DNA from 2 places in the Pseudoalteromonas porphyrae genome. Region 1 is predicted to be linked to the other one. Evidence: predicted binding sites of a transcription regulator. Region 1 holds the regulator's gene; the other holds the start of a gene.
What was found. Region 1 encodes FliA, which starts transcription of late flagellar genes. Its sites were predicted from a motif close to CTAAAGNTNNNNNNNNNNNNGCCGATA; they were not measured.
Positions count from the first base shown of each region.

Region 1 (14,546 bases):
GTATGGAACCAGAAGTATTTGTTGATATTTTAAGTGGCGCTTTGTTTCTTGTTATTAAATTAGTTTCGGCAATCGTTGTACCTGGTCTGATAATAGGTTTAGTCGTTGCCGTGTTTCAAGCTGCAACGTCAATTAATGAGCAAACATTAAGTTTTTTACCACGTTTATTAATTACGATTAGCGCCCTGATCGTCGGTGGGCATTGGTTAACGCAAGAGTTAATGGATTTTTTTACACGCATGGTGCTGATTATTCCTGAAATTGCAGGTTAATATGGAATTTCCTTTTTCAGTAATAATTCAATGGCTCAGCGATTTTTTACTCCCACTAGTACGCATTAGCTCAATGATCATGGTAATGGCGGGTATTGGTGCAAAAAATGTCCCTACACGTATAAAAATGGGTCTTGCTGTAGTCACTACTTTTCTTGTTGTCCCAGTACTGCCCCCCGCTAGTTTCAATAATTTATTTTCATTTGAAATGGTTCTTGTGGTGATCCAACAAATGTTGATTGGGGTTGCAATTGGGTTTGCTTCGCTGCTTATGCTAAATACCTTTGTAATAGCAGGGCAAATATTGGCAATGCAAACAGGCCTTGGTTTTGCGTCGGTAGTTGATCCCTCAAACGGTATGAGTGTGCCAGCAGTAGGGCAATTTTATTTAATCTTAGCCACCTTACTCTTTTTTGTTTTTAATGGTCATTTAATGATGATTCAAATGGTGGTACATAGTTTTCAAGTATTACCAATAGATGGTACGTGGTGGGCGGTTGATCATTATTGGGATATTGTTACTTGGGGGGGCTGGATGTTTACCACTGCATTAGTTCTTTCACTTGCACCTTTAACTGCAATGCTTGTTATAAGTCTGTCATTTGGCGTGATGACCCGAGCAGCCCCGCAGTTAAATATTTTCTCAATTGGTTTTCCGTTTACATTGGTGGCCGGTTTAGTCATTATTTGGGCTACCCTTGGTAACTTTATGACTCAATTTGAATTTCAATGGTTAAAAATGGTTGAGCTAATGTGTACTTTAGTTGGTTGTTCCCCTTAGGAGGCAGTGATGGCTGAAGATTCAGGTCAAGAAAAAACAGAAGAACCCACGGGTAAAAAAATAGATGAATCGAAAAAGAAAGGCCAAGTAGCCCGTTCAAAAGAGTTGGGTACTATGTTCGTTCTGATTTTTTCTGCAATCTCCTTATTAATGTACGGCCCTGATATAGGTAAGGGTCTGTATAATATTATGGGCCGAATGCTTAGTTTAAATCGCAGTGAAACATACGATACAACAAAGATGTTCTCTGTTTGGGCTGAAGTTGCCGATGCACTTGTTTTTCCAATGGCGATGTTTGTTTTTATTATTGTTTTAGCGGGTATTATTGGTAATACACTGTTAGGCGGCTTCAATTTTAGCTGGGAAGCTGCGGCACCCAAAGCGAGTAAAATGTCCCCAGCTAAAGGTATTAAACGCATGCTTGGGCCGCAAGCAGGCGTTGAATTGATTAAATCTATTTTAAAATTTACAGTGGTCGCCGGTTTTGCTGTTTTTTTGATTAATACCTTTTTTGATGAAATTCTACATCTGAGTATTGAGGGGGCGCCCGGGAACATTCTTCATTCTTTAGAAATTTTAGCGTGGATGTTTTTAGGACTCACATGCACCATGGCAATTATTGCAGCAATAGACGCTCCTTATCAAAGTCATACTCATCATAAACAACTTAAAATGACTTTACAGGAAGTAAAAGATGAATATAAAAACTCCGAAGGTGATCCGCAAATAAAAGCGCGGATTAGGCAAACTCAAAGACAAATGTCTCAACGTAGAATGATGCAAGATGTGCCCGATGCTGACGTTGTTGTTACTAACCCAACACATTACTCAGTTGCATTAAAGTACGACACAGAGCGTGCAGGTGCACCAATCGTGCTTGCTAAAGGTGTGGATGAGATGGCTATGCAAATTAGAAAAGTAGCATTAGGTAATGAAGTGCCAATTGTAGAATCCCCAATGCTTACGCGTGCGTTATATCATACCGCTGAGGTGGGCGATCAAATACCGGATCAATTATTTACGGCTGTAGCGCAAGTGCTCGCATTTGTCTTTCAGCTTAAGCGCTTTCAAAAAGGCCGTGGTAAACGCCCGACAAAACTTAATAAAAACCTCCCCATCCCCGATGCCTACAAGCATTGATTTTTAGTTATTAACCTATTTTAATAAATAATTAATAACTGGAATAGTTATTGCAAATTCCGTGTAGTGTCAATTTTTTGAAATTGTAGAATTATGGAATTTAAAGCTGTATTACAACAACTTAATAGAGATAAAAAAGAGTATTTAAAAGGTGTAGGTACCCCTTTACTGGTACTTGCTGCGCTGGGAATGGTGATTTTACCGTTACCGCCATTTTTACTCGATATTCTTTTTTCGTTTAATATAGCTTTAGCACTAGTTGTGTTATTGGTGACAGTTTACACCATGAAGCCAGTAGAATTTGGCATGTTTCCAGCTGTACTTCTTATTGCAACCATCATGCGTTTAGCGCTCAATGTTGCCAGCACTCGAGTTGTACTTTTAGAAGGCCATAATGGAGGCGATGCTGCAGGTAAAGTTATTGAAGCCTTTGGCTCCGTAGTAATTGGCGGAAATTACGCAGTTGGTCTAGTGGTGTTTTTAATTCTGATCATCATCAACTTTGTAGTAATCACTAAGGGTGCGGGCCGTATCTCAGAAGTATCTGCACGCTTTACCCTTGATGCAATGCCAGGTAAGCAAATGGCAATTGATGCTGATTTGAACGCAGGCTTTATAAGCGCTGAGCAAGCACGTGACCGTCGTGAAGAGGTTACTCGCGAGGCTGATTTCTATGGTTCTATGGATGGTGCCAGTAAGTTTGTAAAAGGCGATGCCATAGCCGGTATCGTTATTTTGATTATCAATATTGTAGGTGGTTTATTTGTTGGAATGATCCAACATGACTTAAGTTTTAGTAATGCAATGGAAGTGTACACTTTGCTTACTATTGGTGACGGCCTAGTTGCTCAATTACCTTCATTACTCCTTTCAATTGGTACGGCCATTGTAGTAACCCGTCAAAATGAATCGCTCAATATGGGTGATCAATTTAAGAAACAACTTGGCAATGAAAAGTCACTATTTATCGCCTCAGGCATTTTGATTGTAATGGGCTTAGTGCCAGGCATGCCACACTTTGCATTTTTAAGCCTTGGTGCACTACTGGGGTATTTAGCATATTACACTCAACAAAGTAAGATCAAAGCCGCAGCGGTAAAAGAAGCTGAAACAGCGAATGGTGGTGCATCAGGAACAGGTGTTGCAAATAAAAAAGAGCAAAAAGAACTTAGCTGGGATGATGTTCAGCAAGTCGATGTTATTGGTTTGGAAGTGGGCTATCGTTTAATTCCGCTCGTTGATCAATCACAAGGTGGTGAGCTACTAAATCGAATTAAAGGTGTACGTAAAAAGCTTTCTCAAGAGTTAGGGTTTTTGGTACCGCCAGTACACATTCGCGATAACTTAGAATTAGATCCAAACGCATACAGAATTACTCTGATGGGTGTTTCAAGTGGTGAGGGGGAGCTTAAACATGGTGACGAGTTAGCGATTAACCCGGGACAAGTGTTTGGAGCGATTAAAGGGATTGCGACGAAAGACCCTGCTTTTGGTTTAGATGCAGTTTGGATTAAACCCGATCAAAAAGATGAAGCGCAATCATTAGGTTACACCGTTGTAGATGCTGCCACTGTCGTCGCGACCCATATTAGTCAACTACTTACAAATAGTGCAGCTTTACTACTTGGCCATGAAGAAGTACAAAATTTACTTGATATGCTAGCTAAGAGTCACCCTCGTTTAGTTGAAGGTTTAGTCCCAGATGTATTACCGTTGACAACAATCGTTAAAGTTTTACAAAATTTATTAAATGAAGGTGTCGCAATACGCGATATGCGTTCAATAGTACAAACCCTAGTAGAGTATGGCCCACGTAGCCAAGACCCTGATGTATTAACGGCTGCAGTGCGAATTTCACTGCGTAGATTAATTGTTCAGGACGCTGTTGGTATGTCATCAGAAATCCCTGTCATAACCTTGGCGCCTGAGTTGGAACAGATGTTGCATCAGTCACTACAGAATGCAGGCGACGAAGGTGCCGGAATTGAACCAGGACTTGCAGAGCGACTTCAGCAATCATTAAATGAAGCGCATCAAAATCAAGAAATGGCCGGTGAACCTTCGATATTGCTAACGTCAGGAATGTTACGCACTGTGTTATCTCGTTTTGTTAAGTACACCATACCAGGGTTACGGGTGATGTCTTATCAAGAGGTACCAGACGAAAGACAGATCAAGATTGTCAGCTCAGTAGGCCAATAATCGGATTTTAAAGGGGTTGAATTATGAAAATTAAACGTTTTTTTGCTAAAGATATGCGCACGGCACTTAAAGAAGTAAAAGATGAACTAGGTGTTGATGCGGTTATTATGTCAAATAAAAAACTTGCGAACGGTGTTGAAATCGTTGCCGCTGTTGATTATGACAAAGCAGCCCCAAAAGCGCCTGAAGCAAAACCAGCTATTGCGCAGGCACAAACAAATTCAAACTTTGTAAAGCCAGCACCACAGCGCTCTCAGCCTGAACCACAAGCAAAAGTTGCAGATAGCTTGCAAGCATTGTTAGAGCGTCAAACACCACGTCCACGCTCACCTGAACTTGCATCAATGTTTAGTCAATCTGGATTTGATACAGGCAGCCAATACCAAGAACAAAAACACAGTGCTCGTCAACACAGTGAAGTAAAGCCTAAACAAGATTTTTATCATCGAGATACCGCGCCAGTGTCACGCCCACAAACTCAAGCTCATAGCTTAGGTTTTGATGACGACTTAGACCGTGATTTTGATGATCTAGATACCTCAATGCCTACTAAAGAGGTTGCAAAAACAGATGAGATAACAGCAATGCGTGATGAAATGGCCGCAATGCGTCAGTTGTTAGAGCATCAAGTATCAGGTTTAATGCAGCAGGATATGGCTCGTCGTGACCCAACAAGAGCATGCATGATAGATCGCTTGATAGGTATGGGGATTGATAGTGAAGTTGCAGACCAAATGGCATGCTTTATTCCTGACGATGTATCACGTCAACAAGCATGGCAAGCCTTATTGCAAATGATTGAAAATCAGATGCATACAACTAATAATGAAATATTACGTCAAGGTGGTGTATTTGCATTAGTAGGTCCAACAGGGGTTGGTAAGACGACGACAGTTGCAAAACTTGCTGCGTTGGGTGCACAAAAGTATGGCGCTGATAAAGTGGCACTGATCACAACAGATACATACCGTATTGGTGCATATGAGCAACTAGCTACATACGGACGTATTATCGGCTGTGGTGTTAAGCAAGTTAAAGATGCTAATGAATTAGCTGAAGTTTTATACCATTTACGAAATAAGCGTCTAGTATTAATAGATACGGCGGGAATGAGTCAGCGTGATTTACGTTTAACAGAGCAATTAAACACCTTAATGCGCAATCAAAGAGTTGATATTCGCAATTACTTGGTGCTTAGTGCAACAGCGCAAATTAACGTTTTACAAGAAACCGTAAGACACTTTAAAAAAGTACAATTAAGTGGCTGTATTTTCACCAAATTAGATGAATCACTAAGTTTAGGTGAGATAATTAGTATAGCGATTCAAAATCGCCTCCCAATAGGGTATCTTACTAATGGTCAGCGAGTCCCTGAGGACATCCGGGTGGCTAATGCAGAGAAATTAGTAAAAAAAGCTGAACAATTGTATTTAAAAAGAACAAAAGCACAACATTCGCGACGTCAAGCAGTAGCGTCAAGCACAGTAGGGATGTATGATTAACACAGTATTAGATCAAGCAAGTGGCCTGCGTAAAATGAGTCAAAACAATAATAACGGCGTTAAGGTTATCGCTGTCACTGGTGGTAAGGGAGGCGTTGGTAAAACAAACGTTTCACTTAATACTGCGATTGCTTTGGGTCAACTCGGAAACAGAGTATTAGTATTGGATGCCGATTTAGGCCTAGCAAACTGTGATGTGATGTTAGGATTACGTGTTGAGCGTAACTTGTCTCACGTATTGTCGGGTGAATGTGAGCTCGATGAAATTTTAGTTGAAGGCCCCGCAGGGATAAAAATAGTCCCCGCTACCTCCGGCTCGCAGAGTATGGTTGAATTATCGCCATCAGAGCATGCCGGTCTTATTCGTGCCTTTAGTGAGCTAAATACCGAATTTGATATATTAATTGTTGATACTGCAGCCGGTATTTCAGATATGGTGCTCAGTTTTTCGCGCGCCGCACAAGATGTGATGGTTGTCGTATGTGACGAGCCCACTTCAATTACTGATGCCTATGCGCTTATTAAAATATTAAGTCGTGAACACGGCGTATACAAGTTCAAAATAGTCGCTAATATGGTACGCAGTATACGTGAAGGTCATGAGTTATTTGCAAAGTTATCTAAAGTCACAGATCGTTTTTTAGATGTGTCGATGGAACTAGTTGCAACGGTGCCTTATGATGAAAATATGCGAAAGTCTACGCGCCGTCAAAAAGTAATCGTAGAGCTGTTTCCTAGCTCACCAGCTGCAATTGCATTTAAAACACTCGCGACAAAAGCAGTAAAATGGCCTATACCTAATCAACCATCTGGCCATTTAGAATTTTTCATAGAAAAATTAGTAAACGGCTAATTATGACGGCATCGGTGAATAAAGCGATGGGATATCAATCTACACAGAACTTAAATGTGATTGTTGAGCGCCATGCTTCATTAGTCAAAAAAGTGGCGTGCCATTTAATTGCTCGTTTACCACCAAGTGTACAGTTGGATGATTTAATTCAATCAGGAATGATTGGTTTAATTGAAGCCTCGAAAAACTTTGACGCCACTAAAGGCGCCAGTTTTGAAACATTTGCAGGTATTCGTATTCGTGGTGCTATGCTTGATGAAATGAGGCGTGGTGATTGGGCTCCAAGATCGGTGCATCGCAATAGTCGTATGGTTGCAGAAGCGATATCAGAGTTAGAAAGTGGACTTAATCGTGAACCAAAAGATATTGAAGTTGCTGAAAAACTTGATATTACGCTAGATGAGTACCATCATATTCTTAATGATGTGAATTCTAGTAAAATACTAGGCATTGAAGACCTTGGTGTTGATGAAGATGTAATTACACCAGTTGGACATGATTTAGCACTAGATAAGCCTTTTAATAATGTTAAAAATGATAAGTTTAATCAATCATTGCTAGAGGCAATAAAGTCTTTACCAGAACGAGATGGTTTAGTGCTATCGCTTTACTACAATGATGAAATGAATTTAAAAGAAATTGGGCACATACTCGATGTAAGTGAATCGCGTGTGAGTCAGATACATGGTCAGGCGATGATTAAGCTTAAAGCAAAAATCAATGACTGGATAAACTAGTAGTAAGTAAATATAGGTTCAGACCTCACCGGAGGATGTTTTGGATAAAAACATGAAAATTCTTGTTGTTGATGACTTTTCGACGATGAGACGTATTATCAAAAATCTGTTAAGGGATTTAGGTTTTACTAATGTGCAAGAAGCTGATGATGGCTCAACAGCTTTGCCGATGCTGCAAAATCAAGAGTTTGATTTTGTTGTGACAGACTGGAATATGCCTGGAATGCAAGGTATTGATTTGCTAAGAGCAATCAGAGCGGATGATACGCTTAAGCATATTCCAGTGTTAATGGTAACCGCAGAAGCTAAAAAAGAACAAATTGTAGCTGCTGCACAAGCCGGCGTTAACGGCTACATCGTTAAACCATTTACTGCAGCAACACTAAAAACCAAATTGGAAAAAGTGTTTGAGCGTTTAGGTTAAATAAAGAGGAGAGGCTTATGTCAGCACCTGCTGCGCCTCAGATCAGTTTAGAGCAAGCCCGTCAGCTTGTGGTTTACTTAGAAAACGGTGAACAAGACAAAGCTGATCAACTAATTCTAGATGCGGCGTCAAAAGAGCAGTCAGAACTTTTTGCAGAAGTTGGTAAGTTAACTCGCCAACTTCATGATGCGCTGAAAAATTTTGAACTCGATACACGTCTAGCTGATTTAACCACCGAAGCCTTACCGGATGCTAAACAGCGGCTCAATTATGTTATGGAAATGACAGAAAGTGCTGCTAATAAAACGATGGATGCGGTAGAGGCTAGTTTACCTATAGCTCAGCAACTAGCAGATGAAATTTCACATATCAAACCCACATGGGATCGTTTGATGAACCGTGAAATTGAATTGGGCGAGTTTAAAACGCTCTGCCATAGCTTAGATAAGTTTATGAATAACTCGCATTCTAAGACTGATGAATTACAAGGTCTAATGACCAATGTATTGATGGCACAAGATTATCAAGATTTAACTGGGCAAGTAATTCGCCGTGTTATTGAACTTGTAAGAGAAGTTGAAGATAGCTTAATCCATTTGCTTACTGCATTTGGTACCCATGATGATGGCGACACTAAAGTACAACAACAAGCCATTGAAACACCGCCTGCTGAAGATACACTTGCAGGTCCTGAAGGGCCAATAATTGATAAAGAATCACGTGATGATGTTGTCTCAGGACAAGATGAAGTTGATGATTTGTTATCAAGCTTGGGTTTCTAAGAGGAGAAGACTGCATGAGCTTTGAAGTCGATGAAGATATTTTACAAGATTTTCTAGTTGAAGCTGGAGAAATTCTTGAGCTTTTATCAGAACAGCTAGTAGAACTTGAAAATAACCCTGATGATACCGAGTTGCTCAATGCAATTTTCCGTGGATTTCATACGGTTAAAGGCGGCGCCGGTTTTTTAAGCATGACCGAGTTAGTTGATGCTTGTCATGGTGCAGAGAATGTTTTTGATTTGTTACGCCAGGGTGTTCGAAAAGTAAATTCTGAGCTGATGGATGTTATCCTACAAGCATTAGATACTATAAATGAGATGTTCGCTACAATTCAAAGTAGAGAAAAGCCGACCCCTGCTGATCCTGAATTATTAGCGATAATGCATAGATTGGGGCAACCGCCCACAGCTGATGAAGAAAGCGCCATCGAAGTTACAGAAGCACCAGCTGAAGTAAATGATGAGTCAGCTTCAGGTGACGATCCATTTGCATTTGATTTGTTATTTGATGGACAAGTAGATAGCCCGCAAGCCGATACACAAATTGATGATATATCGGAAGATGAATTTGAAAATTTGCTTGATGAACTTCATGGCAAAGGACAAAGTCCGATAATATCAAGTACGACGGCAAGTAGTGCTAATAGTAGTGATATAACCGATGACGAGTTTGATAATTTATTGGATGAATTACATGGTGTAGGTAGTTTTGGTGCTGTTAGTAATGATATTCCGGTCAGCAAACCTGAAGCACCAAAAGACCCAATAGCACCGGTAAATAAACCCGTGGTAAGTCAAACCGATGATGAAATCAGTGATGATGAATTTGAAGCATTACTTGATGAATTACATGGTAAAGGCAGTGCTCCAAAAGCGACAGAAGAAGCACCTATTGCAGCGGCTACTCCAAAAGTAGCACCCGCAGCACCTAAAGCTGCTGCTCCTGCGCCAGTTTCTAAGCCAGCACCAGTGAGTCAGCCTGCAAAAGTTGCTGATAAACCAGCTGCGGTAGCTAAAAAACCAGCACCAACGCAAGCAGAAACAACAGTTCGTGTTGATACTAAGCGCCTTGACCAAATAATGAATATGGTCGGTGAATTAGTATTGGTTCGTAATCGTTTAGTAAGCTTAGCAACAAATACTGATAGCGAAACTATGGGTAAAGCTATCTCTAATCTCGATGTCGTTACGGCTGATTTACAAGGTGCCGTAATGAAAACCCGAATGCAGCCGATTAAGAAAGTGTTTGGTCGTTTCCCACGAGTTGTAAGAGATTTAGCGCGTAGTTTGAAAAAAGATATAAACTTATTACTTGTTGGTGAAGAAACTGACCTAGATAAAAATCTAGTTGAAGCTTTAGCTGACCCATTAGTGCATTTAGTACGTAACTCTGTTGACCACGGGATTGAAATGCCAGACGTGCGTGAAGCAAGTGGTAAATCTCGAACAGGTACAGTCACACTTTCAGCTTCTCAAGAAGGCGATCATATTTTACTGACCATCAAAGATGATGGCGCAGGAATGGATGCAGAGAAACTTAAAAAGATCGCGATTAATAAAGGCGTGTTAGATCATGATCAAGCGAGTCGATTATCTGATACTGAAGCCTATAACTTAATTTTTGCACCAGGCTTTTCTACCAAAGAAGAGATTTCAGATATATCAGGGCGTGGTGTTGGAATGGATGTGGTGAAAACCAAAATCACGCAGCTTAATGGCTCCGTTAATATCCAATCGGAATTAGGTGTTGGCACTATACTTGAAATCAAAGTGCCGTTAACTTTAGCGATTCTACCCACATTAATGGTGGTAGTTGGTGAGCAAACATTTGCTTTACCTTTGGCCGGTGTAAATGAAATATTTCATTTGGATTTAACTAAAACGAATGTGGTTGATGGTCAGTTGACTATTATCGTTCGTAAGAAAGCGATACCGCTGTTTTATTTAGAGCATTGGTTGGTCAAAGGAGCTGATAGATCATTACGAAAAGCACAAGGCCATGTGGTTATTGTGCAAATCGGAACTCAGCAAGTTGGTTTTGTGGTGGATTCTTTAATAGGCCAAGAAGAAGTAGTAATCAAGCCATTGGATGCTTTATTGCAAGGGACACCTGGTATGGCTGGGGCAACAATTACCTCAGACGGTGGTATCGCCTTGATTTTAGATGTTCCTAATCTATTGAAGCATTACGCAGGATAACCATATATTTATCTTAATACGGGAGTCTAAATTACTCCCGTTGATAAACTTAACAAGAGAATACCAATGGCAGTTAAAGTATTAGTTGTTGATGATTCTAGTTTTTTTCGTCGCCGTGTGAGTGAAATACTAGAGCAAGATAAGGATATTGAAGTTATTGGTTTTGCGGTTAATGGCCGTGAAGCAGTAGAAAAGACCAGTCAGTTACGTCCAGATGTAATCACCATGGATATCGAAATGCCTGTGCTTGATGGTATTAGTGCTGTGAAAGAAATCATGGCTGCAAACCCTACACCTATTTTAATGTTTTCTTCATTAACCCGTGATGGTGCAACAGCAACATTAGATGCGCTTGATGCTGGAGCTTTGGATTTTTTACCGAAAAAATTTGAAGATATCGCTCGTAATAATGAAGACGCAGTTAAGTTATTACAAAATAAAGTAAAAGAAATTAGCCGCAGGCGCCTATCACGTATTAGTAGGCCAACAGCTCAAACACGACCAACAGCACCTAAAACACCAACAAGGGTCGGTGGAGTTTCAGCGCGATCGTTAACAACTCCTCAGCCTGATCGTACTTTTAGCAGTAGACCTGCCAGTCCTTCTGTAGCGTCATCTAATAGTTTACGTGCATCAGGAAAAAAATACCAAATTGTCGCGATAGGAACATCAACGGGTGGGCCCGTTGCATTGCAAGCAATTTTAACAAAGTTACCAGCCAATTTCCCTCATCCTATTTTACTGATACAGCATATGCCTGCAGCGTTTACACCTGCTTTTGCGGCTCGTTTAAATGGGTTGTGTCAAATTAAAGTAAAAGAAGCACAACAAGGTGACAGACTGTTACCTGGTGTCGCCTACCTCGCGCCAGGAGGTCAGCAAATGCTGATTGAGGGGCGTGGTGGCAGTCGAACATTAAAGGTATTTGAAGACGATAGTGCTAGGATCACTTATAAGCCAAGCGTAGATGTAACCTTTGCAAGTACTGCAAAAGCTTACCAAGGTGATGTATTAGCAGTTGTGTTGACTGGTATGGGAGCTGATGGCCGCGACGGTGCTAGAATGCTTAAACAAGCAGGGGCAACTATTTGGGCACAAGACGAAAAAACAAGTGTTGTTTATGGTATGCCACAAGCCGTTGCGAATGCAGGTCTATCATCTGCAAGTCTTGCGCTCGATGAAGTAGCAGGGCGAATCGTTCGAGAGATAGGTTGTGGATAAGTTATCTTTTTTTGGTTTAGCAATCGCGTTAGGCGCGATTGCTTTTGGTTATGTACTAGAGGGAGGCGTTGTTAGTGCCTTATTCAATGGTCCTGCTTTAGTTATAGTGCTCGGTGGTACATTAGGTGCTGTGATGTTGCAATCTCCAGCAAGTACTTTCATTAAAGCCTTAAAAATTAGCCATTGGGTTTTTTTCCCGCCAAAACGCGATATAGATAGTGCGATTGAGCAAGTAAAAGCATGGTCTCATAAAGCTCGTCAGGAGGGGTATTTAGCTCTTGAGGATGCAGCTCTTACCCACCCGGACCCCTATGCGGCGAAAGGCCTCAGTTTGCTCATTGATGGTGCAAGCGAGAATAAGCTTCGTGATGCACTTGAAATCGATTTATTACTAGAGCGAGATCGTCTACTTGAATCAAGTCGAGTTTATGAGGCTTTAGGGGGCTACAGTCCCACGATAGGTATTCTGGGGGCAGTGCTTGGCCTGATTCAGGCAATGTCATTTATTACCGAACCGGAAAAACTTGGCGCAGGTGTCGCTACGGCATTTATTGCAACTATTTACGGTGTCGGTTTGGCAAATCTTTTATTTTTACCTATGGCGAATAAGCTAAAATATCAAGTTGAACAAAAAATGCTTTTACATGAACTATTAGCTGAAGGCATCATTGCAATGAGCCAAGGTGACAGCCCAGCAAATATTGAATTAAAGCTAGAAGCATATCGCGTTGAGCGCCCTAACTTGATGCAAGAGTAATATTTATGATCCGCCGTCGTCTTCGTTCTTCAGCAGCAAGCAATCAGCACACTGAGCGTTGGCTTGTATCTTATGCTGACTACATGACAATTATGTTTGCGTTTTTTGTTGTTATGTATGCAATAGCAATCAATAAAGATGAAAGCTTTCAAATACTATCAGATTCATTGGAGCAGGTGTTTGATCAATCAGCTCGCCAACATAGTCAAGAAGGTAAAGGTGTTACAGGCACAGGATTATTGACTGACCGCGTTACGCCAGAAAATGACTTGTTGTTTGGTGAAAGCATACAAAAACAAGAAGCTGGGCCCGAATTACTCGATGGGCAAAGTGAGACTAGTAACATTAAACAAAAACATTTAGGCAAACCCTTAGATAGTTTGTTAACTAAATTGCAATCAGCACTGATTGATGAAATTCGTGATGGTGAAGCAAGTTTAGAATTACATCAAGATTGGTTAATTATTGAGTTAAGTTCAGGCATGCTATTTTCTAGCGGGAGTGCTGTCGCACATAGTCGTGCGAAAACGGTGATCGGTGTCGTTAAAGATATAATAGCGCCCGTTGATAATTATATAAGAGTGCGTGGTTATACGGATAATGAGACTATACAGAACGAAATTTACCGTTCTAATTGGGAGCTATCAGTATCTCGTGCAACTTCTATTTTAGTCGAGTTAGAAGCCCTAGGTATAAACCCTGCCAGAATGGCAATTGAGGGTTACGGTCAATATTCGCCATTTGCTGATAATGATACAGAACAAGGGCGCGCTGAAAATCGTAAAGTGGTTGTTGCCTTATCTAAATATGGATTACCGCCAAAAATACTGAAAGTAGAAGGTGGCCCAGCAATCGAAGAGCCCGAACTTGAATCAATTGAGTTGCCATCGGACGATAACACTATTAAAGTGATCCAATTACCACATGGTGGAATACGAATTACAACGCGCAACGAAAAAAAATAAGGTGTGATGTGAAAATTTGGACGGTGGCAAATCAAAAAGGCGGAGTGGGTAAAACAACCACTGCTGTCAGTCTTGCTGGTATTTTAGCGCTGCAGGGAAAGCGAGTATTATTGATTGATACTGATCCTCATGCATCATTAACTTATTATTTTGGAATTGACTCTGAAGATTTAGAAGTCAGTGTTTACGATATTTTTGCACGGGGTAACTCGATGCAAAGTGAAGAAATTTTACAGGCTTTATGTCCGTCTAATATAGATAATTTAGATATCCTGCCGGCCACCATGGCAATTGCGACGCTCGATCGCAGTATGGGTAATAGAACAGGTATGGGGTTGATATTAAAAAAAGCCTTAGCAAAAATTAGTGATCATTATGATTACGCTATTTTAGATTGTCCACCAGTACTTGGTGTTCTTATGGTGAATGCTTTGGCTGCAAGTGAGCGTATTTTAGTTCCGGTACAAACGGAGTTTTTAGCATTAAAAGGGCTGGATAGAATGATGCGAACTATGGAGTTAATGCAAAGCTCGCAATCAAAGCAGTATCAATATACCATTATCCCTACAATGTATGATAAGAGAACTAATGCTTCTCTTGAAGCATACAAAACACTGCAACAAACATATCAAGAAAAAGTGTGGCCTGGAGTAATACCAGTAGATACTAAATTTCGTGATGCGAGTCTTGCTCAACAGGTGCCCATTCAGTA
Region 1 covers NZ_LHPH01000007.1:316,980-331,525, forward strand. The annotation lists gene ADS77_RS08480 (flagellar biosynthetic protein FliQ) at 3-272, shown strand; gene fliR (flagellar biosynthetic protein FliR) at 274-1,053, shown strand; gene flhB (flagellar biosynthesis protein FlhB) at 1,063-2,193, shown strand; gene flhA (flagellar biosynthesis protein FlhA) at 2,287-4,395, shown strand; gene flhF (flagellar biosynthesis protein FlhF) at 4,419-5,897, shown strand; gene ADS77_RS08505 (MinD/ParA family protein) at 5,890-6,750, shown strand; gene ADS77_RS08510 (RNA polymerase sigma factor FliA) at 6,777-7,487, shown strand; gene cheY (chemotaxis response regulator CheY) at 7,528-7,911, shown strand; gene ADS77_RS08520 (protein phosphatase CheZ) at 7,929-8,693, shown strand; gene ADS77_RS08525 (chemotaxis protein CheA) at 8,708-10,891, shown strand; gene ADS77_RS08530 (chemotaxis response regulator protein-glutamate methylesterase) at 10,958-12,112, shown strand; gene ADS77_RS08535 (flagellar motor protein) at 12,105-12,869, shown strand; gene ADS77_RS08540 (flagellar motor protein MotB) at 12,875-13,834, shown strand; gene ADS77_RS08545 (ParA family protein) at 13,843-14,546, shown strand, end outside.

Region 2 (15,995 bases), on a different contig from region 1:
AGAGCTGTTTTTTTAAGCTAAATTAGATAATTTCACATAAATACCATTGCTATGTTCATTTATCGCGTTAAGATAGCAAGTTCACAATGTTAAATTAATGTTTATTTCCTGTTTATTGGTAGATCAAAAATGAAATTACCCGATCAAAAATCTCTTATCTCTTCAGTTATCCTTGCTGTTATTGGTTTCGTTATAGTTAATTTTGCGCTTTCAAGCCTACAATTAAGTCCTGCACTGTTATTTGGTGCTGGTTTACTAATTGGTGGTGTTGTTATTGCTGCAATGTCGTCTGACGATTTAGAAGAAGCCGAAGTAAAGACAAAAACACTTTATGTAGGCAATCTTCCTTATCGTGCAAATGAAGGTGTTGTTCGTGCTTTATTTGAAGAGCAAGGTAAAGTGTTTAATGTTCGTTTATTAAAGGATAAAAATACTGGCAAGCGCCGCGGCTTTGGTTTTGTTGAAATGGCAGAGTCAGATGCTGATAATGCAATTGCTAAGTTAAACGATAGCGAGTTCCAACAACGTACGTTGAAAGTTCGTGAAGCAAAACAAAAACAAGATGACGAGCCTAACTCTTTTCGTTCTGAATCGGATCAGTCAGTGTAACTAGCTCCACCGGTTGCTCATCAATGACAATAGAAGCCGTTGCATAATAATGCAGCGGCTTTTTTTTGTGATCAAAAGTAACTTTGCTGTTTAAGGAATAGTTTTTCTCTATAAGCACAGTTTCTACCCGCTTTGCTATCGCCGCTCCCGAATCTAATAATTTAATGCTGCCTTGATAAAATGCATGAATCGCCGACGCTAAAATGGGAAAATGCGTACACCCTAATACCAAAACATCAATACTTTGATTAATTGATAACTCTCTAAGCTCGGCGTTTAACTTGTCTGTGTCGACCACTCCATTTAAGTAGGCATATTCAGCAATAGCGACTAACGCGACACTACTATATAAACTAACAGTGATAGATGAAGCATGGTCTTCGATTAATTGCTGTGTATATGGGCTGCTTATCGTTGCTGGTGTTGCGAGTAGGCCTATGTGATGACTGTTCGTGATACTTGCGGCAGGTTTAATGGCAGGCACTACGCCTACTATAGGAATGTGTGTTAATGATCGAATAGCACTCAATGCTGAAGTGGATGCCGTATTGCATGCTATAACTAACACATCAACGTTAAGTGAGTTCACTTCGATAAAGTGCAGTAAACCTCTGAGGCGTTCAATAATTTTTTGCTGGTTCAATTTACCATAGGGTAAAAATGCATTATCCATAAAATAGCTAATGCGTGCATATGGGAGCTGCTTCTGAATATGCTCAAGAACGGTTGTCCCCCCTATTCCAGAATCAAATACCATTATATGTGCTGACAAACGACTCGCTCCAAACTAAACCTAAGCTGACCAGTTTGCCATGCACATCTTCTAAAATAAAGCTTAAGCTTCACCCTCTAGTGTTGCTGAGCGTAACTTGTTCATTTGTTCAAACATGGCCTTGGTATAATCAACTAGCTTGCCGACTTCTTCCTGATCTTGATTTAACCATTGCAAAATACCTGACAGCTCATTTTGCAATGCAAGATCACCTGCTTTATTAAATGCATCTTTTAAATCACTGTTAAATGGCGCGACCTTCTCGGTAATTGCTTTTTCTGGCGCAGGCTTATTTTCTTCATAGCCTTTTATTGCCGCGAACGTTTTGGTTTGCTTTAAATCCATTGAAAATGCCACCAGCTGTTCATTACCTAGATTTAGCTCTTTAGCTTGCTCAAATGCATCTTCCATGTCACCACCGAAGAATGTTTTACTGACACTCTGTAGGTCTTCCATAAGGGCGTTAATGGCTTCTTGCTCATCTTCATTTAAATCGCCATTGACTGACATGCTAAATGATAGCTCTCGTGATTGCGATGATTCACTCGCATAACCTTCATTTTGACCATTACGCTGGTAACTACTTGCTGATTGCTGTTTGAATGCATCGGCAAAACTAATACTCACTTCATCACCTTCTGCGGTCGTGAAGTTATATTGCGCGTTATTACTTAAACTTAAATATTGCGCCTGCGTAACACTTACTGAATCTGGCTTGGGATTAAATAAGTCATCTTCAAATTCATCGAGGCCATTAAAAATGCCCTCTTTTGACTTTTCTATACCTTCTTCAATTTCATCATTTAAGATGCCGGTATCTTTTAGTTCTTCAAACGCGCCATCGATACCTATTTGCACACCTTTACGTGCGTCATCAAGCATACCTTTTAATTTCTCATTGTCTGCGCCATCGACCTGTGCCTTTTTAACTGCGCCAGTAACAAAGCTAAGCACATTTTTGACAATTTCATCAAAATCAAACAGTGGCTTGTCTTTTTTCTCTTCAGCGATCGGCAAACCTAAGGCTTCAGCCATTTTATCTCCCAATACTTTTGCAGCTAATTCTTTGCCACGTTGCTGATAGCTATCTTGGGGAGATTGTATTGTAGGCTGCTGCAATGCGCCTTTATTGCTGTATTTATTGACATTATTATTTGGAACAAAGCCAAAGTTACCAATTTTCATGATCCGACTCCTATTTCTGCTTACTTCATTATCGGCCTAAAAACGAATAACTAAAGCGATACGTACAAAAAAACAGCATTTACTATTACTCAAAACTAGACAAATACTCTCTGCCCCCTACAATAGCGCCGATAAACAGCATAATGAGATAAGGTATTAGGTAATGGCGGTTATAAAGATAGATACAACTGAATACGATGCACAATTAACAGAAAAAGAGCAACGTATCATTGCGCAATTCCAACGCTTTGGTGTTGAACAACTAGACGTATTTGCCTCTGAACCAATTCATTACCGTCAACGAGCTGAATTTAGAGTTTGGCATGATGGCGACGATCTGTTTCACATCATGTTTGACCAAGCAACAAAAGAAAAAATTAGGGTCGATGAGTTTGACCCTGCTGCGCCATTAATTGGTGAAGTAATGAAAGCGATGATTGATAATCTTAAAGACTGTGAAATCCTGCGCCGCAAACTGTTTCAGATTGACTACTTATCGACTCTCAGTGGTGAAATTTTAGTAAGTTTACTTTACCACAAGCCACTTGATGAAGAGTGGATGGCTGAAATAAAAGCCTTAAAAGAAAAGCTAAGCCATTCATTTAAAATTGACTTTATTGGTCGCGCGCGTAAACAAAAAGAAGTACTAGGCACTGACTATGTAACCGAGCACTTAACGGTTAATGGCCAAGCGCTTATTTATCAGCAGGTAGAAAATAGCTTCACTCAACCCAATGCACAAGTGAACATCAAAATGCTGGAGTGGGCACAAGATTTATGTAAACCTCTTAAGAATGATTTACTTGAGCTTTATTGCGGCAATGGTAATTTTTCAATTGCGCTAGCTGGCTCATTTAACCGTGTATTGGCAACAGAAATATCTAAGTCATCGGTGCATTCGGCGCAATATAATATTGCTAAAAATAATGTAACCAATTTAGATATTATTCGTATGTCGAGTGAAGAGTTTACGCAAGCAATGAACGGCGAGCGTACATTCTCTAGGTTAGAAGGAATTGATTTAACCAGCTACGATTGTCAAACTATTTTAGTAGATCCACCACGCGCAGGCATGGATACATTAACATGTGATTTAGTCGCCAATTACGAGAGCATTATTTATATTTCGTGTAACCCTGAGACACTAGAACGCGATTTAGACCACTTAACCCGTACGCATGACGTTAAACGTTTCGCTATTTTTGATCAGTTCCCATACACCCACCATATTGAGTCGGGCGTGTTTTTACAAAAAAAGGCGCTTTGATAAAATAGCTATACTTCCTGTGCCAGTGCTTTTAACAGCGCTGGTATTTGCATTTCGCTAAATACCTTTATATCATTTTGCTCTAATAATGCCGCAGTTAAACCCATACCTATGATTTTTATACCGCTATGCGTGCCGTCGTAGATATTATTTCGCCCACATGACGGGCTCGACTCTTTTAGTAATGCAAACCGAATGTGGTTTAGCTTACAAAAGCGTAACGCTCTTTGAGCACCAAGCTCAAACTCAGCAGTCATATCTTCACCGCTTTTGGTTATTACTTTTTGTGACTTTAACTCTGCAGGGGCTCGTGGAATTGGTAAGCCACCAGCAACTTCCGGACAAAAAGAAACGATTCTTTTTTGCTGCTGCCAAGTGGCTAATTGGGGGTGTTTTAATGCCTGGCCTTTACCGTCATAACGTACGGGGGCGCCCAACAAACAACTCGATACGAAAATCTTTTCCATCATGCATCTCTATAAACAAAAAAGCCCCGCATCCGGGGCTTTCATCATAATTTTGTATTTAGCTATTTAGCAGCTAAATAGTTAATCAGTTTACTAATATCATCAGGTTCTGTAATACCTGTTTCACGACCTAAGTTAAGCTTATACTTACCATTGACGATAAAGGTTGGTACGCCACGTAGTGCGCCCTTTTCTTTATAGTAATTTTGATCGCGTTTCATCTTCGAGCTCATAGTGCGCACTGAAAAGCTCTTATAAACTTTATCAAACTTGTCGCCATCAACACCTTGGGCAACAAATACATCTTTTATATCTGCTAATTCGTTAAACTTTGCGCGCTTGGCGTGAATATGGTTAAACATAGCGGCAATCAATGCATCCTTTTGTGGTAGCACTTCAGCTGTTGCTAGAGCCTGAGAGATCATTTGCTGATTTTCTGGGTCTCGCACACCGACAAAATCCACATGGCTTTTTTTGAACTCAACGCCTGTATTTAATTTTGGTTTAACTTCAGCCAGTAGCGCTTCATAGTTATTACACGCTGGGCAATAAAATGAAAAGAACTCTTTTACTTCAGGTTTTTTGCTCGCACGCTCAGAGACAATCTCATAATGCACGCCTTCTTCGTAAGTCGTTGGCGCCGCATTTGCCGCCAAAGGTAGTAATAAGGCAAGTAATCCTGCTTTAACTAATTTAATCATAATCAATTAACTCCAAAAAATTATTGTTCTAATAAAAATTCTACTAACTCATTAAGCTGCTCTTGGCTCTTAATGGTATTGATATTTATTTTATATTTATCGTTTACGATGAATGTTGGTACGCCGGTCAAAGCGCCCATTTCAGAATATTTATTTTGCTTATCTTGCATAGCACGCTCTGCTGAAATAACTGGCATGCTGGCAATATCGCTATTAAATGTATCATTATCAATACCATTCACTTCAAGTAACTTTTTAACATCTTTAATGTTATCAAGCGGTGCGCGTTGAACATGAATACTGTTGAAGATTTGATCCGCAATTTTCTCACCTTTATTATGCTGTTTAGCAATGATATAAGCGTAGCTTAAGTTACTTTGCACTTGTGGTGTTAAACCACCAAGAAAATTTACATGGTTTTTAATAAACTCAGCACCTTCAGGCAAGCTTTTTTCGATCGCTTTAGCGACGGGCTCAAACTTAAAGCAATGTCCGCAATAGAATGAGAAAAACTCGGTTACTTGGGGCGTTTTGCTTTTTTCAATATTCAATACATCATATTGATCACCCGCTTTAAAGTCTGCGGCCATAGCTGCAAAGGGTAAACATAAAAGTAGAAGACTCAGTTTTAATTTTTTAAGCATTGGACTCTCGATTCACTTTTTTAAAATAATTTATTTATGGCAGTAATTTTAGCGCTGGTTCTTGTAGTGCAGAATACTGCTCTTTTAATGCTAAAATTTGTTGCTCCCAGTATTTGTCATCCGCAAACCACGAAAAGTTCCGTGGAAATGCAGGATCATCCCAGCGTTTAGCTAACCATCCCATGTAATGGATCATACGCATAGCACGTAATGGTTCAATCAATTTAAGCTGAGAGTGGTCAAAATCACAAAACTCTTCATAGGCCGCCACCAAGGTATCTAACTGTAACAGTTGGTTGTTTCGATCGCCACTTAGCATCATCCATAAGTCCTGAATAGCAGGACCTTGGCGACTATCATCTAAATCTACAAACATGAGCGCATCACCCGCCCACAAAATATTACCTGCGTGGCAGTCTCCATGCAGGCGTATTGTGCTGACTTGTTGATAGAGTGATTTGGTCTTATCGATCACCATATCCAAAATGGTATAAAACGCTGTAGTTAGGCTACTTGGCACTAGATTACTGTTTTGAAGCTGAATTTTAGCTGTATCTAAATACTCATCACAGCTAATTGTAGGCCGGTGACTAAATTCACTGACTTTTGCTGATTGATGCATTCGGCCTATCAAACGCCCAAGTACATCAAGCTGATCTAAATTATCAACTTCAAATATACGTCCACCAACACTTGGAAACAGCGTAAACAAGTAGCCGTCATGTTCAAATAAACTCTCACCATTACGACTAATCGGCGCAACAACAGGCACCTCGGCATCAGCTAACTCCGCTGCAAATAAGTGCTCTTCTAGTATTTGTGCCTTGCTCCAGCGCTCAGGTCGGTAAAATTTAACAACATAGCGATTGCCATCTTCAGCTTTAAATTGATAAACACGGTTTTCATAACTATTTAATGCTAATAAGCCAGACTCGGCATAAATGCCGATACTTTCAACGGCATCTAAAATTGAATCTGGGGTTAAGTCTACAAAGCTAAATTTACTCATAATTCTCATCAATATAAAAAAAGCGGGAAAATCCCGCTTTTTATTAAGTGATAGTGTACTTAACTATCGTGCTTTAAAGAAGTTGCTCGGCTGCGAAATTTGTGAACTCGGCTCATCCACTGGCGATAAGATAAAATTAAACTCGGTCATAGGCTTTTTCAAATCATATGGGTCCATTACTAGTGATAATGGTACATTATGTGATTCACCGGCCTGCACAGTGAAAGTTTGCTTGCCTATATATTTAAAGTTTTCCAACCCTTCAACTTTAATATTAAAGCTTTGCTCGTATTGCGCTTTATTAATTACTTTAAGGGTGTATGTATTCTCAACTAAACCATCAAAATCGACTCGATAAAGCTGATTTCTATCCCTTATGATATCTAAGTCCATCGGTTTACGCATGACTATATTTGCAACCAACGCAGTGCTTAATATAACTAGAATCACAATGTAACCAATAATTTTAGGTCGCAATGGGTTTGTTTTGTTATCCGGCGTTTCTAAGTTACGCTCCGTCGTGTATGAAATAAGCCCACGTGGGTAACTCATTTTATCCATCACACCATCACATGCATCAATACACGCACCACAGTTTATACATTCTGCCTGCAAGCCATTTCGAATATCGATACCGGTCGGACATACTTGAACACACAAGTTACAGTCAATACAGTCACCGAGGTTTAGATTTTTAGGATCGTCTTTACGGCTACGAGGACCACGATTCTCGCCGCGAGTTTCGTCATAACTAACGGTGAAGGTGTCTTTATCAAACATTGCTGATTGAAAGCGTGAGTAGGGGCAAATATGTAAACACATAATTTCACGCATCCATCCCGCATTTGCGTATGTACACGCTGCAAATACTAAAATACTCACAAGCGCATAACCACCCACATTAAAGGTGATAAAATCAGGAAGTAGCTCTCGGATAGGTGTGAAATAACCAACAAATGTCAGTGCAGTGTAAAGCGAAAATGCAATCCAACTCGTATGTTTAGCTGTTTTTCGCCACAGCTTATCGAAATCCATCGGCCGCTGATCAAGCTTTTTGCGCTTATTGGCAGTCCCCTCTAATTTCTCTTCAAACCAAATAAAGATGAAGGTCCACACTGTTTGGGGGCATGTATAGCCACACCACACTCTGCCATAGAAGGTAGTCACTAAAAATAATGCAAATGCGGCAAGCATTAAAATAAAAGCAAGAATAGTAAAGTCTTGCGGCCATAACGTTAGGCTAAATATATTGTACTTTTGACCCATCAAATCAAATAGCACGGCTTGTTGGTCATTAAAGTTTATCCATGGCAACGCCATAAACGCTAACATGCCAAGAAAACCGATACGCTGCCTTAGCAGTTGGTGTAAACCAGTTACTGCACGCACATAAATGCGGTTTCGGGGGTTAAATCTATCTTGTGGGGCATTAAGATCTGGTTTCTCGATCTTCACCTCAGAAGGTATGTTCTTTACTTTTATTTGCTTTTCCATCGAAGTTCCTCAACGCCGCTTGGAGAATGAAAGTTGAACAATCATATGGCTTTATTCAATAAATAAAATATAGAAAGCTCATACTAAAAATAGTGCAGAAACTGACATAGCGCTTCGTTATGTTCAGAGATTTCTGAAAAATCTAATTGTTCATAAGCATTATACCAACTCTATTTAGAAAAACTGAAATTCAATGCTAATAATTTATTCACCTAACTTACTTGCTTTACAAAGGTGCATTTTATTACACTAGTGGTCAATTCATACCCGCTTAGATCAAAGTTTATTCATATGAAGAAATTTCTTGTACTTGTTGTTGTAATACTTGCGTTATTTACTATCGACCACCCAATGATAAAAGAACCTAGAGAAAAACTATTAGGGGAAGGTGTTGGCGTACTCAGTGATGCTGGAAATATAAACCGAGGTAGAGGTGCTAGCATGGCTAAAAGCCGAATTAGCTCTGCACTCACACTATCAGGATCTGAGCGCGAGTATCTAGAAGATACCTTAAAAACAGATGAGCAACTGCAGTTGTTCCATACGCGTTACTGTAATAGTAAAGACCTTAATTTATATTTTTATGAAGATCGTCTAGCTACAGTGTGTTCTATCGTATCCGAGTCACTGATAGAAAATAGAGCTAAATAGTGGATTTCTCAGCATTAACAAAAAAAAGCAGCGCGTCGTTTAACCAGCATAAAAACTTGCTGAAAAAGCTCGCTAAAGGACAGACCGTGAAGTGCGAAAAATGCCAAGGAGTGCTGACGTTAGATTTAAAAACTCAGCAGCATGGAAAAGGCATCGCTAAATGCCCGCAAAACTGTACTGAAATCATACTTGATCTAATATAGCAGGTATCCCCTGCTATATACCCTAGGGGGATTGACTATTTGTTACCTACACGGATGTAGGTAAAGGGCGTGAGCAGGACGTACAAGCTTTGCTCGGTTTTTACTTAGCCTGCTAGGTTACAAACCTCGCGCCGCGATTAAATAGCCCCTAGATTGAACGAATTTCAATCCACAAAGGTCAACACGCCCTAGTTCCAGCTGCCTTCCTCATCCGTATATAAGCCACTTTGTACTGCAATGATTTCTATCAGTTCAGCAAAACCTAGTGCAAAATCACCCATTAACTCATATTGCTGCTGACTCAGTTGCGCATCGCTTAACTGATTTTGTTGAGCAATTGTTGCTATCACTTCAGGCTTTAGAGCAAAAAATCCCAAACTCGCATAAGCTGTTTGCAATGCTTCTTTTAACTCAACGGAAAGTGAACCTGCTTGCATTAACTTATCAACATAAGATTGCGAGCCGTGTACAAACCCCAAGCACCACTGTTGGCATTCATGTAAATCTAGGTAGTTTTCATTATCAGCACCTATTTGCAAGCTTACAGGGAGTTTAAAACCCGTTTCGTAGACTTGCTCGCTAATTTGGTGGTACATAGCCATAAAGGAGAATAACATCTGCTCCTCTAGTTGCCCTTGTGTATCAGGTATTATCTGCTCAAGCCACTCGTGAACATCTAACGGCTCGGGCGAACATATTATCGCGAATAAATAACCTTGGCTTTGCGGCAATGTCATTGCGCCTTTTCGGCTCGCTAAAAATGCACTTAGTTGCTGACTATGTTGCAGAGTAAATTCAGGTATTTGCATAAGATAACTCAATAACACTTAAAAATTTAATGGAAAACGGCCATCGCTATCAGCACGGCCTAAAAACTTAGTCGCATCATGCACTTCTTTTGGTAGTGACGCGTCAGGTTTTATATACCCTGCGACCTTAAAGTTCATATTCGCTTTGAGTGTTGCATCGGCTGCGAGCCCTAGGCGATTATCTGGATCAACCAACACTGCAACATCACCTGATTTACAGCTTAACTGGCCGCTAAGAGGGCCAATGCTAAACCAACCAGATAAACCTTGAACATCAATATTCTGGCTAGAAATCTCACCTTGTAATGCATTGCAATACGGTTGCCCTGAAGAAAATTCATCCAATTGTACAATCACTCGTCCTTTGGCATTGATTGGCAAAGGTAACTGTAAGCGCATCATCGCTCGCTCAACAGTTAAACGCAGTGTTGTATCTGACAATGTTATAGCTTGATTAAACAAACCATAGCTAAAATCTGCACGACCGGATATATCCGTCTTTTCACGTGCATTACCAAACTTAACATTACCTTTAAGCTGTCCTGTAAATAACGCCCAACCAGAGATGTCCCATGTTAAGCTATTAATTTGCTCCCCCTGATAACGAAGTTGCATTACTCGGCCTTGCCACACAGTACCTGACACTTTGCCTATTTGTACGTCTTGAGGCACGTATTTACTCGCAAGGTTAAGCGCCACAGCAGCGGGCGTTTTTAACAAAGCAAACACGATAAAACTAATGATAAATATTACTATAAGTGTGGCTGTTTTTTTCATGCTTACTTCTCTAATACCAATCGGCTAACTCGAACATAGCCTTGCTTGTCATCGCGGCTCAAATCGAGGTTTTCGATCATCACACCTTTGTCATTTACTAACTCATCTAGCCATTGCACTAATTTATTAAATTGCACTGTGTCAATCGTTAATCTTAGTGCGTTGTCGTTCGGCTGCATTTTACTAATTGTAATATCGTAACGGCCACGCGTTGCATTGACTATTTGACTTAGATTTTGGTTGTTGATGACAGCACGTGAACTTCCAGCTTTCAATTTAACAATACTGGTATCAACCCAAGTCAATAACTCTTGCTGTTTAAGCTGATTTTTCTGTGCTTCAGCAATGGCATTATTGAGCGGTCTAAAAATCCCCATAACAAGTACAAAAATAACAAAAATAACACCCGCAATCATTACTAACTGTTGTTCTTGCTCTTTTAAAGAACGCCAATGTTTTAGTAACTGTTGTTTCATGCTGCACCTCGTAGTTTTATTTCACCGACTACAAAGTCGCCATCATTGTTCAATGACCCTTGATCAACTGTTAAACCACGCTGCTCAAGGATTGCTTTAACTTTACCAAATGTTTGAAAATCTTTACCCCGAGCACGCACTCTTAATTCATTACGACGTTGATCATAACGTAGCGTTTCAGGCTTAAACTCTTGAACCTGACTAAACACACTAACCAGCTCATTGGTAAGGTCTAAAAAGCCTGCACTGCTAACGCCATCAAGTTTGGCGAGCTCACCTTTAATTTGGCTTTTAATCAGATGAGGGTTCAGTGCTTTACCCGGAAAGGCTTTTTGGTAACGTTCAACAACGTGTGTTTTTGCTATGTCTATTTCGCTATTCAATTGGTGCAATTCAACACCTTTAATAACGATTGACCCCACTAAAGCAACGCTCGCTGCTATCGCAGCATTTTTCCAATATCCCCACCATAAAGACGTTTTCTTTTTAAGTTGGTACTGCCCCTGGCGAAGGTTGAATTTCACACTCGGTAATTGCTTTGCAAATAACGCTAATGGTAAATCATAAGCATCTGTCTGCGCTGTTAAATCAATTGTCTCAGGGAATTGTGACGCAGGGCTATAGTGCTCAACATGTGGATTACCTAGCGCTGCTAAATATTCTGCTAGCCAGCTTTGCTCTACTGCGCCAACTCGCCACAGGCCGTGCTTACACAACCACTGTTCGCCCAGCTCAATTACACTTAAGGCATCATTTTCTGCTGTAGGTAGTAATATTGCATCGGGTAATAATTTAAATACTTCTATATCATGCTCAACAAATACAGCTAACCAAGATTCAAACCAGTCGCGATCTGTCATCGCAACATTAATTGCGTGCTTATCACCAATCATTGACGGTTCAGCTATCGCTATAAATAAATCATCAACATCACACGCAATATCCTCTTCAAGCATATAGGGTAATGCTTGTTCGAGTTTACGATTCCACTTAGTAGGTAGCTCAACGGTTTTAAGCTGTACTTGATCACAAGGCAGCAATGCCACCACTTCTCGATTTTGTGATTTTTCAGTTAACTCACTCAATTGCTCTGCATTGGGTAAGTCACCGCTGGCAATAATTTCTTGTTCTAGTGGTGAGTAAATCAACCAATTAATTTTATCTTGCTGGGTTTGACCCGTGCGGATCAAAAGTATTTCTGTCACTGTACGCCTCCAAATTTTCGCGCCAGTATCGTTACTTCACCATCTTTGGCTTGCAGTAATGTGGTCATCGAAAAACGCAGCTCAACAAATTCAGCTTGCGATTGTAATTTAAAATATTCGCTATTTATGGTGAACAACTTTTCAACGGACTTAACATTTTGAGCCCCTTGTTGATTCACTTGCTCAAAAAATTCTTCTATATTTGAAAAACCATCATCTGGGCGTGCTGCTAAAACGGCTTGCGCCCCAGATATATCCAAACCATCAATCATTGCGCTAAGCAATAAGGCATTTTCGGGGTCGAGCGTATTAACATTAATTGCCAATAACTCACTACCTGGTATAACACATACGTAAGGCAGTACTTTTTCCATTACAAGCGGGTTAAAGCCCTTAACTAAACGTAACTCTGATGTTGAGGCAAAATAACTATTCGCTGTCATATACGGAAATTGACGCGACAAGTATTCGTCCTCCTCTGCACCCGAACGATACGTAATACTATCTTCGTCTAGCCAATCAAACACACTGTCAGCCATCGCTTCTTCTGATTCATCTGATTGCAGGTCTTCAATATTTTCAAGCAATGCAAGTAGAGCCTTATGTGCAGGGTTTGTTCTACTTGTACTCCCTGCTTGTGTTGCTGCTTTTACACGCAATGCGTTTAAATTTAAGCACGCTTGTAAATCAATAATTTTACCTTGAAGTGTGCCATTATCAACAGGGTATGGTACATCACCTTGTTGAGCCCAAATCTGCTTTAGTGTGGTTTTATCCGGATCGTCTTTTTTGCTTTGTAACAATGCCTTTATTGCTAACTCTTCCGCTGCATAGGCGTACCATTTTGCTTGCTGATGCCCTTGAATGTTGGTGCTTTTCTGTACCTGAATTAGCAGGTTGCTACTCATTTCAACTGCCAATATTGAAGCTAAAGCAACAATAAACAACACAATTATGAGTGCGGCGCCTTGCTGGGGTTTATGGTTCAACACTGCCCCCTTGGCCATTACCTGGCACTAAAAATATGCGCCTTAATGGTTCTTCATCAATACGCGTAATAGTCACAGCAACCGCTTTAGGGAGTTCCTTTTTTTGCCATTGCTCTTGCCATTCAATTTTGTCATCTAAAAACTCAAATTTAAGATCTTCAATATTTTCGAGTATTACTTGCACACGCGGTTCAAGATTATCAAGCTGATCCACATACACCCGATGCACACGCTCTAAGTTGTCATCTATCACGCGATAACCCACTGCTTGTAGTTCTGAGCGAGGTAATAAATTTATTGGGTTTACCCAGCCATCGCGTACAAAGCCTATGCCGTCATATTGGCTATTTAATGCATAACGTCCCGCTAATAGATAAAACTCTTGTATATCGCCAGATTCGTCGCGAACGGCTCGCTTTGTCATTTGGCTAAAATCTTGATCCATTAGCCTGAATGTCGTTTGCAAACCATTTAATTCTGCAATTTTTTCGTCCGACGCTTCTTTTGCTTTAGTGGTCGAATCCAGTATTTGATGAGTAGCCAAAATGACAAAGGCTAAGATGCCCAGCGCTACCATCACTTCTAATAAGGTAAATCCGCGCTGCTTCACTTAACGACCACCTTTATTTAAGTAGCTAGTAAGTTCATAGATTGAGTATTCTAGTTTTTCATCACTAAAAACATTAATAGTCACTTTTACAAAGGTTTTATCAGCTGTGGCAACCACGTCTTGTCGCCAATACCATTCAACGCCCCCCATAACCTCAGTGCCTTTAGCGCCGTTTTTTCCTTGCCATTTATTGCCTTTTGCCCGTTGTTCAACCAATACATTTTCAGCAACCCATGATGCGTAAGTTTGCTCTTCAAGGCTTGATAAATGATTAATGTGATCGCCCGTTGCCTGCATAGCAGCAATACCCGCCATAGCGCATATACTCAACGCCACCATCACTTCCAGTAAAGTAAAACCTTTATTATTAAGCATTATTCAGGTTCTCGGCGTAGGTTTACAGGAGCAGAAAACTCCCCTTCAATGAAATACAGAGGCTCTCTTTCGTCTTTTAATTCATAAACAAGTTGAAACGCGCTAACTTCACCAGAAGATAAAATAAGGACTTGCGGGATTTTAAGTTTTTTAAGCTCTAAAAAATCATCGTCATCACCGCCGCTCATCAGCTCCTGCCAGTTAGATTGCTCTAAAAGGTTATCTTGAGCCCATGCGAGATCTTCTAGATTAAGTGTCAATTTAAGACGCTCATCAACTTTAATGGGTGCAAACAGTTTATCGCGATCGAACACAATCCACTTTTCGCCATCAAATACTAAAAATTCAAAGGTATCTTCGTCAATATGAAAACCTAATTCAACCTGATTTAATATTGCAAATTCAGATGCCATATTAATGGTGGTATGCAGCCTCAGCGCTTGCTTATCAAGCTCATCTTCAACACCGCCATCAAGGCTGTATACCACCATCTTTGTTGCAAAGGCGATGACCACCAACACAACGAGTATTTCAATTAAACTAAAGCCACGCGTTGGTGGCTTCAATTTTGTAGCGCGTGAGTTAGCTGTGGGGCTTAAGAACATGCTAAGCCCTGTACTAAAAATAATAACGCCGCTGAATTATTATGCATTACTGTTTTTCTTCGTCCCAGTTACCGATATCATCATCAGTGCCCGCTTCGCCATCTGGTCCCATTGAAAAAATATCAATTTTACCCACTTCACCTGGACTGATTAATAGATATGGGTTACCCCATGGGTCTTCTGGTAGCTTAGAAATAAAACCACCTTCAGGAAAACGTCTTGGTGTTGGCTCTACGCTGGTTTGTGTCACTAAACCTTCTAAGCCTTGCTCTGTCGTTAAGTACGCTTTATTTTTTAATTTATAAAGACTCATTGCATCTTCAAGCTGCTGGATATCCAAATGCGCTTTATCGATTGCCGCCTCTTCTTGTTGACCCATAATATTTGGTGCCACGATTGACATGATCATGCCAATGATAACCAGTACCACCATAACTTCTAGCAATGAGAAACCTGATTGTTTATTCACGTATGTACCTCTGTTTTTCTTAATAATTAATTCATCGCAATACAGTAAAGTGCATTACGATATCCCTGAAACTGTTACAGCCCAATCGCTTTATTCATCGCCATAATAGGTTGTAATATGGCCATAACAATAAACAATACGATCACTGCCATTGACGCTATCATCGCAGGCTCTAAGAGTTTTAGCGAGACATTTACCATGCTTTCAAATTCACGGTCTTGGTTATTCGCTGCACGCTCTAACATCTGCTCAAGCTCACCCGATTTTTCCCCACTGGCGATCATATGTAGCATCATCGGTGGAAATAATTTGGTTTCTTGTAGCGATGCTCGAAGGCTCGCACCTTCACTGACACGCGTTGATGCATCCGCTACCGCTTTCTTAATTTTTTCATTAATCAGTACCTCGCCAGAGATCCGCATACCTTCGAGTAATGGCACCGAACTCGATGACAGAATACTCAACGTGCGCGCGAAACGAGCCGTATTTATACTACGCGCAACCTTACCAATACCGGGTAATATTAAAATTTTAGCATCATACCAAAAGCGAATTTTTGGCTGTTTTAATGCGTGTTTAATCCCTATAACAAGCAACGTAAACAGCACAAGAGTTATAAACCAGTAATTTTGCACATAATTACTCGCGGCCATTACCCACTCTGTCGTCCATGGTAAA
Region 2 covers NZ_LHPH01000035.1:11,664-27,658, reverse strand. The annotation lists gene ADS77_RS20460 (RNA recognition motif domain-containing protein) at 130-609, shown strand; gene murI (glutamate racemase) at 572-1,381, opposite strand; gene ADS77_RS20450 (DUF5610 domain-containing protein) at 1,445-2,566, opposite strand; gene trmA (tRNA (uridine(54)-C5)-methyltransferase TrmA) at 2,730-3,833, shown strand; gene ADS77_RS20440 (DUF523 domain-containing protein) at 3,842-4,300, opposite strand; gene ADS77_RS20435 (thiol:disulfide interchange protein DsbA/DsbL) at 4,363-5,001, opposite strand; gene ADS77_RS20430 (thiol:disulfide interchange protein DsbA/DsbL) at 5,022-5,645, opposite strand; gene ADS77_RS20425 (serine/threonine protein kinase) at 5,680-6,654, opposite strand; gene ccoG (cytochrome c oxidase accessory protein CcoG) at 6,718-8,148, opposite strand; gene ADS77_RS20415 (hypothetical protein) at 8,440-8,799, shown strand; gene ADS77_RS20405 (UPF0149 family protein) at 9,191-9,811, opposite strand; gene ADS77_RS20400 (type II secretion system protein N) at 9,830-10,588, opposite strand; gene gspM (type II secretion system protein GspM) at 10,591-11,064, opposite strand; gene gspL (type II secretion system protein GspL) at 11,061-12,269, opposite strand; gene gspK (type II secretion system minor pseudopilin GspK) at 12,266-13,258, opposite strand; gene gspJ (type II secretion system minor pseudopilin GspJ) at 13,248-13,868, opposite strand; gene gspI (type II secretion system minor pseudopilin GspI) at 13,869-14,243, opposite strand; gene ADS77_RS20370 (prepilin-type N-terminal cleavage/methylation domain-containing protein) at 14,243-14,848, opposite strand; gene gspG (type II secretion system major pseudopilin GspG) at 14,895-15,317, opposite strand; gene gspF (type II secretion system inner membrane protein GspF) at 15,392-15,995, opposite strand, start outside.
Region 2: the regulator FliA is predicted to act here: its motif matches at 2,596-2,622, upstream of ADS77_RS20450 (DUF5610 domain-containing protein).